One region of the Caballeronia sp. LZ024 genome, then DNA from elsewhere that is predicted to be linked to it. Evidence: riboswitches for the same ligand, from Rfam matches in the RefSeq annotation. Region 1 holds a riboswitch; the other holds the start of a gene.
What was found. A riboswitch is a leader RNA that binds a small molecule or an ion and turns the genes downstream of it on or off. The one in region 1 is predicted to bind glycine.

Region 1 (8,441 bases):
ATCGGCGGCGGCGACCACGTAACCGCCCGCCGCGTGAATCGCTTCGGTGAGCGCGCGGTAGTCGCGCACGTCACCGTTCGCGCCCGGGTATTGCAGCAGCACGCCGAACGCATTCGCCGAAGCAGCGTCCTCGGCCGGCCCGACCTTCACGTCCACGCCGATCGGCTTCGCGCGTGTCCGCACGACTTCGATCGTCTGCGGCAATACGTCGTCGGCGACGTAAAACACGTTCGACTTCGGCTTGCCGACGCGTTGCAAAAGCGTCATCGCTTCGGCGGCGGCGGTGGCTTCGTCGAGCAGCGACGCGTTCGAGATCGCGAGGCCGGTCAAATCGATCACCATCTGCTGGAAGTTCAGGAGCGCCTCCAGGCGCCCTTGCGAAATCTCCGGCTGATACGGCGTGTACGCCGTGTACCAGGCCGGATTTTCCAGCACGTTGCGCAGGATCACAGCCGGCGTGTGCGTGCCGTAATAGCCCTGACCGATGTACGTCCGGAACACCAGATTCTGATCCGCGAGCTTCCTGAGCGACGCGAGCGCTTCAGCCTCGCTCTTCGGCTGCGCGAAGGGACCCAACGCGGCGCCGAGCGGCAAGGTTTCCTGACGGCGGATCGACTCCGGGATCACCGCGTCGATGAACGCCGCGCGCGAGGCGAAGCCGAGCGCGTCGAGCATCGCGCGCTGGTCGGCGGAATCGGGACCGATGTGCCGCTCGGCGAATGCATCGTGGCATTCGAGCGCGGCGAGGGACAGGGATGAGCGGTTCATCAGGCGATCCGGAGTGTCGAGCTTCATGTGAATTCCTGCGGGTGCGGTTTCCGGCGGCTTGCGTCCGCGAAAACCGCACCGTCGATTAAGAGATTATTCGCCGATCGACTGGCCGTAGCCGGCGGCGTCGAGCAGCTTGTCGAGGCTTGCGTCAGCGGCCGGCTTGATCTTGAAGAGCCAGCTTTCATACGGCGCGCCGTTGATCTGGTCGGGGCCGCTCGTCAGCGCGTCGTTGGCCGCGACGATTTCGCCCGAGACCGGCGCGTAGATGTCGGACGCCGCCTTCACCGATTCGATGACCGCGATCGCGTCGCCCGCCGTCACGGTCTTGCCCGCCGCCGGCAGTTCGACGAACACGATGTCGCCGAGCGCTTCCTGCGCGTGATCGGTGATGCCGATGGCGAGCGTGCCGTCAGCTTCGGTGCGGACCCATTCGTGCGATTCGGTGTATTTCAGTTCGGCCGGGATGCTCATTGGATGCTCCTGTGCGTGGTTCTTGAGAGTAGGGTTCGGACATGCGCTGCGCCGTGCGGCGCGGCCTCGTCAGAGGCTCGCGAGCACCTTGCCGTTGCGCACGAAGGGCAGTTTTACCACGCTAGCGGGAAGTTGCTTGTCGCGGATCACGACCTGCACGACGTCGCCCGGATTCACGCTCGCCGGCACCCGGGCGAACGCGATCGATTCCTGCATCGACGGGGAAAACGTGCCGCTCGTGATCTCGCCCTCGCCCGCCGGCGTGACGACTTTCTGGTGAGCACGAAGCACGCCACCGGCGCGGCCGTTTTCCTTGTGCAGAATCAGTCCGACGAAATTCGACTTCTGGCCGTCCGCTTCGAGCGCCGTGCGCCCGATGAAATCGCGCGACGATTTCATGTCGACGGTCCACGCGAGGCCCGCGTCGAGCGGCGAGACGTTTTCGTCCATGTCCTGGCCGTAGAGGTTCATGCCGGCTTCGAGCCGCAGCGTGTCGCGTGCGCCGAGGCCTGCGGGCTTCACGCCCTGCGCCTTCAGTGCGTCCCAAAGCGCTTCGACGTGCGCGTCCAGCACGAGGATCTCGAAGCCGTCCTCGCCGGTGTAGCCGGTGCGGGCGAGCATCAGTTCGCCGAAGGGCGTCGAGGGGAACGTCACGGCGTTGAACGGCTTGATCGATTCGGTCGCGGCGCGCGTCTCCGGCACCACTTGCCAGACTTTTTCGCGCGCGTTCGGACCCTGCACGGCGACGATCGCCAGATCGCGGCGCGGCGTGATCGTCAGGCCGAATTCGCCTTCGGCGTTCAGCTGGCCGAACCACGCAATGTCCTTCTCGGCGGTGCTCGCGTTCACGACGACGCGAAAATGGTCTTCGGCGAAAAAGTAGACGATCAGGTCGTCGATCACGCCGCCTTTGCTGTTGAGCAGGCAGGAGTAGAGCGCCTTTCCGGGCGTGGTGAGCTTGTCGACGTTATTGGCGATCGCGAGCTTGAAGAAGTCGCGCACCGGGCCGCCGGTGAAATCGACGACGCGCATGTGCGACACGTCGAACATGCCGGCGTCGGTGCGCACGGCCTTGTGTTCGTCGATCTGCGAGCCGTAGTTGACGGGCATGTCCCAGCCGCCGAAGTCGACCATGCGCGCGTTGAGCGCGAGGTGAGCGGCGTGGAGGGGCGTGTGTTGAAGTTCGGTCATCGGGGCCTCGGGTCGCAAAAACAAAAAAGGCCATGCTTCGACTTCACCGGCGGTTTCGGCTTTTCAGGCTGCGTCTTTGCGTGATCGCAAATGCAGCATGCAAAGCCCAAACCGCGTGGCGGATCGAAGCATGACCCCTCTGTCCTCGGTACCTGAGAGATTGCGCGGACCCGGTATGCGGCCCATCGCGCGCCCCTTCGGTGGGCACCAGCCGATTGTTTCCATCCCGGCCGTGCCGCTCTCCAGAGTGCGAAGAAACGGTTCTGAACGAACGATTTCCTCGACGCGGCCGGTCCTTTTGCCTGAGAGTTTGCGGGTGTGCCCCTTCGGCGGCGCGGCGCGCAAAACCTGCGGCCACGCGCTCTCCCGACGCGTGCGGCGAATTTACGCGACCGTATTAGGCTTGTCAAACAGATTAGGAAACCGCCGAGTGGCACGCCGCCCGGGCTTCACAGCCGCCTGAATGCCACGCGCCGCCCTTCGGCGTCGCTTTCCATCGCGAGTTCGATGATCGTCATCACGTCGACCGCGTCCTGCGCCGAAACCGGGAACGGCTTCTTGTCCTGGATCGACGCTGCCAGCGCGCGATAGTAGTCGGCGTAGGCGCCGTCGCGCGTGGCGAATTCCTGGCGCAGATCGTGATCGCCGTCGACTTCGCGCAGGAGGCCGGGCGGATTTTTTGCGAATTCGGCGTCGCCCGGACGCAGGCCCGCTTTCAGCTGATCTTCCTGCGTGTCGAGCCCGTTCTTCACATAACTGCCGCGCGTTCCGTGGACGGAAAACCGCGGCGGTTCGAGCGCCGCGAGCGCGGTAGCGTGCAGGACGACTTCCTTGTCGCCGTAGCCGAGCAGCAGATGCACGTAATCTGGCGCGTGCGCGTGGTCGCGGTGCTGCCGGACCGTCGCGAAAACGGTCTGCGGCGCGCCGAACAGCGTGAGCGCCTGATCGATCAGATGCGGCCCGAGATCGAACAGCAGACCGCCTCCGCGCGACGTTTCCTCGCGCCATCGCTGCGGCACTTTCGGGCGGAAACGGTCGAAATGCGATTCGAAATGCGTCACGCGTCCGAGCCGCCCGCTTTCGATCAGCGCGCGCAACGTGATGAAATCGCCGTCCCAGCGCCGGTTGTGAAAGGGCGCGAACAGCAGGCCGCGCGCGGCCGCGAGATCGGCGAGCGTGCGTGCGGCGGCGGCGGACAGCGTCACTGGCTTGTCGACGACCACGTGCTTGCCCGCTTCCAGCGCCCGGCGCGCGAGGTCGAAGTGCGTGTCGTTGGGCGTCGCGATCACGATGCATTCGATTTCGTCGATGGCGACGAGCGCGTCGAAATCAGCGACGATCGCCGCCTTCGGATAATCGGCCTGCGCGCGCTCGGACTGGCTCGTCGCGATCGCGGCGACGCTCGCGCGCCCGCAGTGCTCGATGACGGGCGCGTGGAACGTCGCGCCGGCCAGGCCGTAGCCCATCACGCCGACTTTCAGTAGGGAACTCATGCGGGCATCCTCGTGCGTGGGTGTCGCGATATTGTGGCACGCCATGCCATGCCGGACGGCATATTTGACCGGTCGATGGCGGCGCACAGGGCCAGATCGAAGACGTCGATCGCCGTGTTAACATCGCGTCTCTCGAAATTGCGTGCGTCTCGACGGCGCCCGGTTTCGCTGTCCATCCGGCGGTGTCGAGAGCCTTCCGCCCAACGCCTCTCAAAGTCCACACACGATGTCCGCAGGTCTGAACGCCGCGCAAAGCGAAGCGGTGCGTTATCTCGATGGTCCCTGTCTCGTGCTCGCCGGCGCCGGCAGCGGCAAGACGCGCGTGATCACGCAAAAGATCGCCCATTTGATCGAGCGTCGCGGTTTCGAGCCGAAGCATATCGCCGCGCTCACCTTCACGAACAAGGCCGCGCTCGAAATGCGCGAGCGCACGGCGAAGCTGCTCGAAGGCAAGACGCTCACGACGCCCGGCAAGGAAGGCCGCAAGGTGCCCGTCAACCAGTTGACGATCTGCACCTTTCACTCGCTCGGCGTGCAGATCATGCGTCAGGAAGCGGCGCACGTCGGACTGAAGCCGCAGTTTTCGATCATGGACGCCGACGACTGCTTCGGCATGGTGCAGGAGCAACTCGGCACGACCGACAAGGGCCTGATCCGCAAGATCCAGTCGATCATCTCGCTCTGGAAGAACGCGATGGTGTCGCCGGATCAAGCCTCCGTGCTGGCCGCGAACGAGGACGAGCATCAGGCGGCGATCGTCTACCGCAGCTACGCGGCGACGCTGCACGCGTACCAGGCGCTCGATTTCGACGATCTGATCCTGCGTCCCGCGCAGCTTTTCGCGGAAAACGAGCAGGTGCGCGACAAGTGGCAGAACCGCCTGCGCTATCTGCTGATCGACGAATATCAGGACACGAACACCTGCCAGTATGAATTGCTGAAGCTCCTGGCCGGCCCGCGCGCGGCATTCACGGCCGTCGGCGACGACGATCAGGCGATCTACGGCTGGCGCGGCGCGACGCTCGAAAACCTCGCGCAACTGGGCAAGGATTTCCCGAAGCTGCATGTGGTCAAGCTGGAGCAGAACTATCGCTCGACGGTGCGCATTCTCACGGCGGCGAACAACGTCATCGCGAACAATCCGAAGCTCTTCGAGAAGAAGCTCTGGTCCGAGCACGGCATGGGCGACACGATCACCGTCACCGGCTGCAACGACGAAGAGCACGAGGCGGAATCGGTCGTGTTTCGCCTGTCGGCGCACAAGTTCGAGCGGCGCGCGGCGTTTCGCGACTACGCCATTTTGTATCGCGGCAATTTTCAGGCGCGCATCTTCGAACAGGTGTTGCGCCGCGAGCGGATTCCCTACGTGCTCTCGGGCGGACAGTCGTTCTTCGACAAGGCCGAGATCAAGGACATCATCGCGTACCTGCGTCTGATCGCGAATCCCGACGACGATCCCGCGTTCATCCGCGCGATCACGACGCCGCGGCGCGGGGTCGGCAACACGACGCTCGAAGCGCTCGGGTCGTTTGCGGGCGCGGCGAAGGTGTCGCTGTTCGAGGCGGTGTTCATGGGCGGCATCGAGGCGCGGCTTTCCGCGCGGCAGGTCGAGCCGCTGCGCACGTTCTGCGAATGGATGCAGCGCCTCGCCGACCGCGCCGCCCGCGATCCGGCGACGACCGTCCTCGACGACATGATGGAAGCGATCCACTACGAGGCGTATCTGTACGATGCGCACGACGAGCGGCAGGCGCAGTCGAAGTGGCAGAACGTGCTGGAGTTCTGCGAGTGGCTCAAGCGAAAGGGTACGAAGCCGGAGCCGTCGGGCGACGCGGAGCAGACGAGCTACGACAACGCCGACGGTTTCGGTGACGAAGGCAAGAACCTGCTCGGCCTGATCCAGACGGTCGCGCTGATGTCGATGCTCGAAGGCAAGGACGAAGACCCCGACGCGGTGCGGCTCTCGACGGTGCACGCGTCGAAAGGGCTCGAATATCCGCACGTGTTCTTGGTGGGCGTCGAGGAAGGGATCATGCCGCATCGTGGCGGCGCCGGCTCGGACGACGGTCCGGTCGACGAGGGGCGTATCGAGGAAGAGCGGCGGCTGATGTACGTCGCGATCACGCGGGCGCAGCGCAGTCTGCATCTGAACTGGTGCAAGAAGAGAAAGCGCGCCCGGGAGACGGTGGTGTGCGAGCCGTCGCGGTTCATCCCCGAAATGCTGCTCGACGACGCGCCGCCGCCGACCGAAGACGAAGCGCCGATGACGCCGAAGGACCGCATGGCGATGCTCAAGGCGATGTTGCAGAAGTCCTGACGCCGGCCTTAAAGCACAAAACCCTGCCGGTCTAAGCTGACCGCGCAGGGTTTTTTGTGGGTGCGCGGCGCGCCGTCTACTTCGCCGCGCTCACCATATAGTCGACGGCGGCTTTCACATCGGCATCCGACGCGTTCGATCCGCCCTTCGGCGGCATCGCGCCCTTGCCGTGCAGCGCGTAGTTGTAGACGGTGTCCATCGGTTCCTTCAGGCGCTCGGCCCACGCCGCCTTGTCGCCGAATTTGGGCGCGTTCAGCACGCCAGCCGCATGGCACGCCTGACAGACCTGCGTGTAAAGCGCCTTGCCGGCCTGCGATGCATCCGCGCTTTGCGCGCCCGCCGCCGGCGCGGGAGCGGCCTGCGGCACCGAAGCCAGCGCGGCGACCGCCGCCGCAGCCTGCGAATTCTCCTGCGCACCCGATGCCGCCGCAGCGGGCGCGGCACCGCTCGCGGGCGCTGCTGCAGCCGCGGCCGCGCCCGATGCCGGTTGAGCCGGCTCCTCGAGCTTGCCGCCGCTGTTGTTCCCCATGTAGACGACCGCGCGTCCGATCTCGAAGTCACTGTAGTCGTCGGGGCTCGTGCCGCCGCGTGCGGGCATCGCGCCCTTGCCGTTCAGGGCGTTGTGCAGGAGCGTGTCGTAACCCTCGGCGATGCGGGGCGCCCAGTTGCCGGCATCGCCGAACTTCGGCGCGCCTGCGGTTCCGGCTGCGTGACACGTCGAACAGACGGCCTTGTAGACCTGTTCGCCCGTCTTGAAGACGCGCGGCGCGTTGGCGTCGCGGATGTCGACTTGCGCGACCGGCGCGATGCGCGAGGCGACGGAGGCATCGGAGAACAGGTCGGTGCCCGCGCCGGTGCGCGTCGTGTTGTTCACGTACACGGCGAGCAGAATGATGATGACGATGGGGACGGCGAACCCGGCGATGACCGCTGCGATAAGCTGGCCGGGTGTTTTGATCGGGGCTCCGTGGGGTGCTTCACTCATGCTTGTCTCGTCTCCCGTTTTTAGTGTGAGTCCGTTCAGCGACAGCGTGACAGCAACGGCAACTTCCGTACAGCACGGACGATTATAGACGGAACGCTTAACTGGCGGCGCGCGCCGCCGGATGGCGCTGGCGGGCGTTTACCCGCATCGCGCGAAGGCGCCGCGACGGGCCGCGAACTGCTGCTGAAGCCCGCCGGATGGACGGATCGGCGGAAAACGGGTATCCTCTCGGACTCGCATCGGCGCTGCTTTCAGGCTTCTTTACGCTGAATCGTCCAGCGCCTTCGCTCCGAAGCGCCCGTAGCTCAATGGATAGAGTACTGCCCTCCGAAGGCAGGGGTTGCTGGTTCGATCCCAGCCGGGCGCACCAAAAGGCACCAAGATTCTCGCGCGCGCGACCTTTAATCCACGCGTCGCCGACGAGGCCATCGCCCCCACGCAACACTCCCCGCCGGTAAAAGCCGAATAAGCACCTTTTTCGGCACCTCTTCAGTCCTTCGAATTTCCGACGCCACGGCGATACTCTCGTCACGGAACAATCGCGCGCACAGCGGCAAATCGCGGACTGCGCGCCACGCATGGCAAACAACTCACGTGACACGCAAACTCTTCATCTACGGCGCAGGCGGCTTCGGCAAAGAGGTCATGGACGTCGCCCGCCGCCAGAACGCGGTCACCGGACGGTGGTCGGAGATCGCGTTCGTCGACGACATCTGGGAGACGCCCACGAGGCATGGCGCCCCAGTGCTGCGCTTCGACGACGAATCCCTGCGCGCGCAATTCGACTCCGCCGAGTTCGTGATCGCGGTCGGCGAACCGGCGGGCCGCGAAGCCCTGGCGAACAAGCTCCGCGACGCGGGTGCGCATTCGGGCATCGTCGTGGACCTGAGCACGATCGTCGCGGACAGCGCGCGACTCGGCGAAGGCGTCGTCATCACGCCGTTCTGCTCGATTTCAAGCGACGCGCGACTCGGCGCACACACGAGCATCAACACGACGTCCATCGTCGGACACGACGTCGAGATCGGCGACTATTCGGTCGTCTCCTCGATGGTCAATCTCGGCGGCTCGTGCGTGGTCGGCCAGGCAAGCTACATCGGCATGGGCGCACTCGTGAAGGAAGGCGTGCGCATCGGCTCCAACTCGATCATCGGCATGGGATCCGTCGTCTACGGCGACATTCCCGACAACGTGATCGCTCTCGGCAATCCCG
Region 2 (8,441 bases), on a different contig from region 1:
ATCCACATCGAAACGCCGAACCTCAAGTCGTTCACGCTCGGCAAGTTCTTCGATATCTGGGGACAGCCGCTCTCGGCGACGAACGTCGCGGGCATCACTGGCACCGTAGTCGCCTATATCAACGACAACGGCGACGTGCGTCGCTATACGGGCGACTTGCGCGCGATCGAACTGACCTCGCATCGCGCGATCACGCTGCAGATCGGCACGCCGGTCAGCACGCTGCCGGTCTACGTATGGGCGAGCGAGGCACAGTAAGCGGAGGGGTGGTTTAAGGCAGGAGAAGGAGGACCGGCGGGCCTAATGGCCGCCGGTCAGCGACTTGCTGGTGTGGTCGAGCGCGCGTTCGATGTCGCGCAGAAAGTCGAGTGCGAGGGCGTCCGCTTCGGGCGTGCCCTCCGCGAAGTCGCTCGGGACGGCCTGCCCTTGCGCGCGGCGCATGGCGCACACGCGCGCGGCGACGAGGCGCGCGTCGTCGAAAAGCGCTTGGTCGACGCAAAAGGGAAATAGCACGCCCTGGTTCATGAAATGCGGACCCGCGTAGTCTCAGGCGAACTGGGCTGCCGGCAGGCCGGCCATGATGATCGCGGCGTGTGTCGGCGCGACGGTCGAGTTCTTCGGCGCCTGCGTGAGCGCCGTGAGCATCGCCTGGTCGTTGAAGCGGAAGAAGCACAGCAACTGGTCCGACGCAGCCAGCTTGACCACCTGCGCGAGCGTCAGGTTCGCCAGGATGTCGGCGATCTCCCGCGACAGCCCGAGGCGGAACATGCCGATCGCGCGGTCTTCACGCAACAGGCGCTGGGCCAGCATGATGTACGAAAGGTTGATCTCGCGAATCGCTTCTGAAGTCTCGGCGGTTTGCATGGCGTCTCCGGTCTGGCTGGGCGAACGGTCGTTCTGGACCGCTTCCCGTAACATTCGTTACATTTCGTAACAGGATGGATCGGAGTCTAAAGTCGCCGCAAACGATTAGCAATGGGTTTTCAGACGTTTTTTTCGGATGGAAAGAATTTCCAGGTAACTATTGCGCAAACCATTGCGCGCCCAGCCAGCCGGCGCGGTCCGGTTGGTCTACATGTAACAAACCGGCTTACTGTTGCGACTCGTCGTCGTCCTCGTCGTTCATCCCGAGCGCCCAGCGGATGTCGCGTGCGAAATCGAGGCTGACCTTTTCCCACTGCGGCGAGCCGAGTGCGAAATCGCGGGGATTGCTCCGGCCGCGCGCGCGCCGAATCGTCTCGATGCTCAGCGCGAGAGCAAATGCTTCGCCACGGAGCGGATGCATGCGGCCGAGCGGGAGGTCTTCGTCTTGTTCCATTGACCAGTTTTCGGCGCATGCAGAACAAACTTGAGGACGGTCGTGCGGCGCCGTCTGCGTCGCGATGCCGCGCAAGCGCTTGCGCGCACGCGGCTTTGTCGTGAAGCCGAAAAGACTTGCCAACAATAATCGCGGACGTTACCTTGCACCTGTTCTCGACATGCAGCGCGGGAGAGATCGTCAAGGCAACTGATGACGACGCCGACGGAGCAACCGCCCCGGAAACTCTCAGGCCCAAGGACCGCGCCGCAGGAACGATCTGGAGAGAGGCGCGACGCGCCCACCGAAGGGGATCTTCCGCCGCATCACCGCTTCAGCGTTTCACTGGCGTAAGAGAAACTCTCAGGTACATGGACAGATGGGGCATCGGCGCCGGAAGCCGACTCGCGCAATGAGCGCGGTCGAAGGCATCCGGCGATGCTCAATTCGATCTGGACCATGTCATGTCACGAATCGCCATCATCGGCGCCGGGATTACCGGCGTCACCACCGCTTACGCCCTCGCCCGCCGCGGCTTCCAGGTTACCGTCTACGAACGTCATCGCTATGCGGCGATGGAAACGTCGTTCGCGAACGGCGGCCAGCTCTCCGTCAGCAACGCCGAAGTCTGGAACCGCACGGCCACCGTGCTGAAGGGCCTGCGCTGGATGCTCACGCGCGACGCCCCGCTGCTCATGAATCCGTCGCCCTCGTGGCACAAGTATTCGTGGATGGGCGAATTCCTGCGCCAGATTCCGAACTACCGCGCGAACACCATCGAGACCGTGCGCCTCGCGCTTGCCGCGCGCGAGCATCTCTTTTCGATCGCCGAGCGCGAAGGCATCGCGTTCGACCTGGAACGGCGCGGCATCCTTCATATCTACAAGGATCGCCGAGACTACGACGCCGCCGCGAAGGTCAACGCGCTGCTGCGCGAAGGCGGCCTCGACCGCCATGCGGTCGGCGCGAGCGAGATCGGCCGCATCGAGCCCGCGTTGCAGGGCGAGTTTCATGGCGGCTTCTTCACGCCGTCGGATTCGACCGGCGACATCCACAAGTTCACGCGCGGTCTCGCCGATGCCTGCGCGCGTTACGGCGTCGAATTCCGCTACGACACGCAGATCGAGTCGATCCGGCAGGGCGGCGACGCGCGCATCTCGATCGACGCCCGCCACGATGGAGAACGGCGCGCCGACGTGTTCGAGCAGGTCGTCGTGTGTGCGGGCGTGCAAAGCCGCGCGTTCGCCGGCATGCTGGGCGACCAGGTTAACGTCTATCCGGTGAAGGGCTATTCGATCACCGTCTGTCTCGACGATGAACAGAGCCAGAACGCGGCCCCCTGGGTCAGCCTTCTCGACGACAACGCGAAGATCGTCACGAGCCGGCTCGGTGCCGATCGCTTTCGCGTCGCGGGCACGGCCGAGATCAACGGCTTCAATCGCGATATTCGCGCGGACCGCGTCGCGCCGCTCGTCGACTGGACGCGGCGTCTCTTCCCGCAGGTCTCGACCGCGCGCGTGATTCCGTGGGCCGGCCTGCGACCGATGTTGCCGAGCATGCTGCCGCGGGTCGGCGCCGGCAAGCTTCCGGGCGTGTACTACAACACCGGGCACGGGCATCTCGGCTGGACGCTGTCGGCGGCGACGGCCGAGTCGATCGCCGAGACGATCCAGCACGGCGCGGGCCGCCGCAAGCCCGCGGGCGTACGCACATCCCGGCCCGCGCCGGTGCGCTCGTAACACGCACGAAGGTTCACTCGCGGCGGCCGGCCAGCACTTCGTCGATCAGTCCGTAGTCGCGCGCCTCGACCGCCGACATGAAGTTGTCGCGGTCGGTGTCGCGCGCGATCTCTTCGACCGTCTTGCCGGTGCGCTCCGCCGTGATCGCGTTCAGACGCTCGCGCAGGTACAGGACTTCCTGCGCCTGGATCGCGACGTCGGCGGCGGTGCCCTGCGAGCCGCCCGACGGCTGGTGGATCATGATGCGCGCGTTGGGCAGCGCGAAGCGCTTGCCCTTCGTTCCCGCGTTCAGCAGGAACGTGCCCATGCTCGCCGCGAAGCCGGTGCAGAGCGTCGAGACGTCGGGGCGCACGAACTGCATCGTGTCGTAGATCGCCATCCCGTCGTAGACGGAGCCGCCCGGCGAGTTGATGTAAAGGGCGATATCCTTGTCGGGATTCTCCGCTTCCAGAAACAGCAATTGCGCGACGACGAGGCTCGCCGTCTGGTCGTTGACCGGTCCGACGAGAAACACGATGCGCTCGCGCAAGAGGCGCGAATAGACGTCGTAGGCACGCTCGCCGCGTCCCGATTGCTCGATGACGGTCGGCACGAGATTGAGGCTCGTCGGGTTGCGCTTGTGCAGGTTCATCGCGGCTCCGTTTCGTATGAAGTGGCTGGATCGCGCCGTTGCGCTCTCCTCCCCTTGACGACCGGCCGGTGCCCGCCGTGACGCGCGCAAAAAAATACCGCCGCGCTGTCACATTCGCGTGGCGCCGCGCGTCATGCCTTGAAGCGCCATCACATCGAGCAGAGGAACCATGCGCATGACAACCGACCCGGACGACGCCACCGCCTCGCGGACCGCGGTCTTCGAAACACTGCGGGCGCGCATTCATTCGATCGCGCAGCGCATCGTCGGCAACCGGGCGGACGCCGAGGACATCGTCCAGGACACGTTCGTCCGGTGGTACACGTCGTCCGCCGACGACGTGCGCGTGCCCGCCGCATGGTTCACGACGGTCGCGACGCGCCTTGCGATCGATCACGTCCGCCGCGCGCGTCGCGAGCGCGAGAAACTCGACGAAGCATTGCCCGCGCCGGCCGACGAGGCATCGGTTCCGTCGGCGGAAGACCGGATCGAGCAGGCGTCGCAGGTCGCGCATGGCGTGCGCCTGCTGTTCGAACGGCTCGGTCCCGAAGAACGCGCGGCGCTTTTGCTGCACGAAGCGTTCGATGCGGACTACGCGAGCATCGCGGCGGCGCTCGGGCGCACGCCCGCGCATTGCCGTCAGATGGTGCATCGCGCGAAGGCGCGCATCCTCGATGACAACGCGCGGTCGACCGGACGCGCGCGTGCGGAAGACGACGCCGTCGCCACGCTCGTCGATGCCATCGCCCGGCAGGACCGCGACGCCGTTCTCCGACCAATGCGCCCGCAAACAGCGGCGCCGGAAGCACGAGCGCGCGCCGGTACGCTCGCGACGCTGGAAACGGCGGCACTCATCGTGCGCTTGCGGTGCGGCGCTGCATCGACGGCGATAGCGGCATTCGACTGACCGATGGCATGACTGCTCGCGGCACGGCTTCGGCGTAACATAGGCTGCGCTTCTCGCGAGGCCAGGCCCCGCGCCACTTCCAGCCGATCACGGAGACCGTCTCATGCCAAAGACCGCAGGATCCATGGTGACTTTTCGCCGCCCCGACGGACAGGACGTAGCGGGCTATCTCGCGCAGCCGGACAAGGCCGAAGGCGCGCCCGCCATCGTCGTGATCCAGGAATGGTGGGGGCTGAACGACCAGATCCGCGGCGTCGCGGACCGTTTCGCGCGATGCGGCTACCGGGCGCTCGTGCCCGACCTGTTCCACGGCAAATCGACGGTCGAAGAGGAAGAGGCGAGCCATCTGCTCGGCGCGCTCGATTTCGGCGACGCCACCTCGCAGGACATTCGCGGCGCCGTCCAGTACCTGAAGGAAGGATCGGGGCGCGTCGGCGTGACGGGCTACTGCATGGGCGGCGCGCTCACGCTGCTTGCGCTGTGCCAGGTTCCGGACGTGGCCGCGGGCGTCGTATGGTACGGCTTCCCGCCGCTCGACTACATCGATGCATCCGCGATCAAGGTGCCCGTGCAAGGCCACTGGGCCGCGCAGGACGAATTTTTTCCGGCTGCGACGGTCGACGCGCTCGAAGCGAAGCTGCGCGAGGCCGACGTCGATTTCGAGTTCCACCGCTATCTCGCCCATCATGCGTTCGCGAACGAAACGGCCGCCGGGCCGGGCCGCATCGCGCGCACGCAGTTCGATCCGGTCTGGTCGCAGATGGCGTGGGACCGGACGCTGACGTTTTTCGGGCGCACGCTGTGGGAAGGTTCGCCTGGGCTCGAAGCGGCGCGTCCATGACAGCCGGATCGCGTGCGCCGGGCTCTAGTTGAGCCCAGCCAGCCGCGCGTACAGATCGTCGATCGGCATCGGCTTCGCGAAGTAGTGATCGAATCCCGCTTCGTCGGCGCTCTGCCGGAAGTCGGGCGTCGTATAGCCGCTCAGCGCCACGAGACAGAGCGGCCGGCCCCGCGCCTTCTCCCGCAGTCCGCGCGCGACCTCGAAGCCCGTCATGTCGGGGAGACCGATGTCGATCACCGCCACCGAGGGCGTGAAGGATTCGGCCAATTCGAACGCCGACGCGCCGTCGAACGCCACCTCGCACTGGTGTCCGCCCATCGTGAGCAGCGCTTCGAGCGCCTCGGCGGCGTCGCGGTTGTCGTCGACGATCAGGATGCGCTGCGCGCGCTGCTGCGGCATGGCAGCGAGCTGATTCACTTCGTCGGGCAGCGGTTCGTAGACGCGCGGCAGCCTGACGACGAACGTCGTTCCGCAGCCGATGCCCGCGCTCTCCACGCGCACCGAGCCGCCATGATCCTGCACGAGACGCTTCACGACCGTGAGCCCGATGCCGAGCCCCGCGTCCTGCCGCCCGATCGCAGTCGACGCCTGCGCGAACAAGTCGAAGACGCGCGGCAGCATCGCGGGCTCGATGCCGATGCCGCGATCGCACACTTCGATCGTCACTTCCGTGTCCGTGGCGCCGACCGTCACGACGATCTCGTCGGGCTCGGACGTGTAGCGCGCCGCGTTGTGCAGGATATTGCTGAACACCTGCTTCAGGCGCGCGACATCGCCCCGCACGAGCACGACGTCGCGCGGATAGACCGTGGTCACGCGATGGCCGCGCCGTTCGAGTTCGGCCGTGGTCATTTCGAGCGCGCCGACGATCAGCTCGTCGATGCGCGCCACTTCGGTGTGCAGGTCCACCTTGCCGCGCGTGAGCCGCGACACGTCGAGCAGATCGTTCACCATGCGCGACAACTGCGCGGTCTGCCGCCCAATCAGCGCGAGCGTCTCGCCGAACTCGCTGTGCGCCGCGCCGCCGCGCTCGGCCAGTTCCAGCGCGAGGCTCACCGCCGCGAGCGGATTTCTCAGCTCGTGCGCGAGCATCGCGAGGAATTCGTTTTTCCGCACATCGGCTTCTTCCAGCTCAGTCTGCTTGCGACGCAGTTCGCCGAGCGTGATCAGCATCTCGCGGTTCTGCTGTTCGAGTTCCTCGACGGGCGTCTGCGCCTTGCGCCGCGTCAACTGGTCGACGAGCACGCTCAGCTTGTCGAGTGTCAGGCGCGGCTTGTCGCGCGGCAGGAACATTTCCAGCGTCACGGTCGTGCCGCGGCCGGCGCCGGTGCTGACGGAAAAGCCGTCCGCCATGCGCCGGCTGCCGGTCAGGCCGATGCCGGGCCGGCCCTCGGGATGCACGCCGCTCAGGATCTGGTCCAGCTTCGCGATGCCCGGCCCCTTGTCGGCGATCTGCGCGACGATGCACTGCACGCCGGCCGCCTCGCTCGAATCGCCGACCAAAAACGTCAGCGTGCCGCCGCCCGCGAACTGCACCGCATTGCGCGCGATTTCCGATACCGCCGTGACGAAGCGCGTGCGCTGAAGGTCGTCGAGTCCGAATAGCTCTCCGATCTGCCGCGCGCGGTCACGGATCGCGACGAGGCTCAGATTGCTCGCGATCGACGTGGAAAGGATTCGGTGCTGCATCTCAGGCCGCCTTGACGACGACGATCGACGCGTCGTCGTTGTCGCGAGCGAAGTCGCGATGGAGCACGTGAGCGATCACGACCGGATGATGCGCAAGCAGGTCGGGATGGCGGCTCAGGTTCCAGCGCGTGGACAGCCCGTCCGTCGTCGCGATGAACACGCTGCGCGCGTTCCAGTCCGCGTGGCTCTCGCGCACGAGCCGCATGTTGTAGCCGACGGTTCCGTCGGTCGACACGAGATGCTGGTTGACCTCGCCCGTGTTCACGATCGCGACGATATTGCCGACACCCGCATAGGTCATCGACTTCTTCGCGGGCTCGAACTTCGCTACCGCCATCACCGCGCCGCGCGTCGAGCGCAGTCCCGCGTGCGCCGCGCGCAGGACGTCGCCGGGCGAATCGTCGCCGCCAGCGCGCTCGCGGAAGACGCCGAGCGCGCGGTGCGACGCCTCGGACGCGAGCGGACCGTGGCCGAGGCCGTCGAGCAACGTGATCCAGAGCGCGTCGCCCGTCTCCGACATGCTCCACGCGTCGCCGCAGATCTGCTGGCCGAGCTTCGGCGTCGATCGCGCGCCGACCGTCCACGGGCGCTTGCCCGCGTCGCCTGCAGCCTTGCTCGCGACCCGCGCGAGCAGCACCGTCCCGCTGCCGGCGAGCGAATAGAAGTCGAATAGCGCGGAATGCCGCTCCATCGTGCCGAGCCCCGCGCCGAGACTGCCGCCTGTCGAGAAACCGTCCTTTCTGGCGGCCTCGACGTTGACGATGCCCGGCCCACGGTCCACCGCGACGATCTCGATGCCGCTCGCCGTCGGGTCCGCGTGATTCGCGTAGGGCGCGAGATGGATCTCGCCGCTCCGCGCGTACTTGAGGATGTTGGTGGCCGCCTCGCTCACGACGAGCGCGGCATCGGCCTGCACGCGCTCGGAAAAGCCGAGCGACTGCGCGAGCGCGACAGCGGACCGGCGGGCGTGCGCGACGCCGCTCTGGTCCGAAAGAATTACCGTCGCTTCCATTGCACGATGCTCACGCGTGTCCCGCTTCCGACCGTCGAGGCGATCTCGAACTCGTTGACGAGCCGCCGCGCGCCGCCGAGCCCGAGGCCCATGCTTTTCGCCGTGCTATAGCCGTCTTCCAGCGCCTTCTCGATGTTGGGAATGCCGGGACCTTTGTCCTCGAAAATCAGTTGAATGCCCTGACGCCCGTCCTTTTCCACTTCGACCAGCGTGACCGTGCCGCCTTGTCCGTGCACGAGCGTATTGCGGGCGAGTTCGCTCGCCGCCGTGACGAACTTGGTACGTTCGAGCGTGCCGAAGGAAAGGCGCGTTGCCCAGTCTTGCA

Region 2: it holds a riboswitch for glycine, as region 1 does, so the genes downstream of both, QCE48_RS22350 (D-amino acid dehydrogenase) here and gcvT (glycine cleavage system aminomethyltransferase GcvT) in region 1, are expected to answer to the same signal.

The regions. Positions count from the first base shown of each region.
Region 1 covers NZ_JARUXL010000001.1:3,333,950-3,342,390, reverse strand. Annotated here, with positions in the region: gene gcvP (aminomethyl-transferring glycine dehydrogenase) at 1-795, opposite strand, end outside; gene gcvH (glycine cleavage system protein GcvH) at 862-1,242, opposite strand; gene gcvT (glycine cleavage system aminomethyltransferase GcvT) at 1,312-2,433, opposite strand; glycine riboswitch at 2,563-2,689, opposite strand; glycine riboswitch at 2,713-2,812, opposite strand; gene QCE48_RS15115 (oxidoreductase) at 2,883-3,926, opposite strand; gene QCE48_RS15110 (UvrD-helicase domain-containing protein) at 4,153-6,243, shown strand; gene QCE48_RS15105 (c-type cytochrome) at 6,320-7,228, opposite strand; tRNA gene QCE48_RS15100 (tRNA-Arg) at 7,523-7,598, shown strand; gene QCE48_RS15095 (acetyltransferase) at 7,823-8,441, shown strand, end outside.
Region 2 covers NZ_JARUXL010000004.1:32,825-41,265, reverse strand. Annotated here, with positions in the region: gene QCE48_RS22370 (hypothetical protein) at 1-258, shown strand, start outside; gene QCE48_RS22365 (hypothetical protein) at 301-513, opposite strand; gene flhD (flagellar transcriptional regulator FlhD) at 547-864, opposite strand; gene QCE48_RS22355 (hypothetical protein) at 1,091-1,393, opposite strand; glycine riboswitch at 1,477-1,572, shown strand; glycine riboswitch at 1,576-1,678, shown strand; gene QCE48_RS22350 (D-amino acid dehydrogenase) at 1,762-3,036, shown strand; gene clpP (ATP-dependent Clp endopeptidase proteolytic subunit ClpP) at 3,050-3,667, opposite strand; gene QCE48_RS22340 (sigma-70 family RNA polymerase sigma factor) at 3,843-4,574, shown strand; gene QCE48_RS22335 (dienelactone hydrolase family protein) at 4,678-5,415, shown strand; gene QCE48_RS22330 (ATP-binding protein) at 5,440-7,104, opposite strand; gene QCE48_RS22325 (ATP-binding protein/SpoIIE family protein phosphatase) at 7,106-8,116, opposite strand; gene QCE48_RS22320 (anti-sigma regulatory factor) at 8,101-8,441, opposite strand, start outside.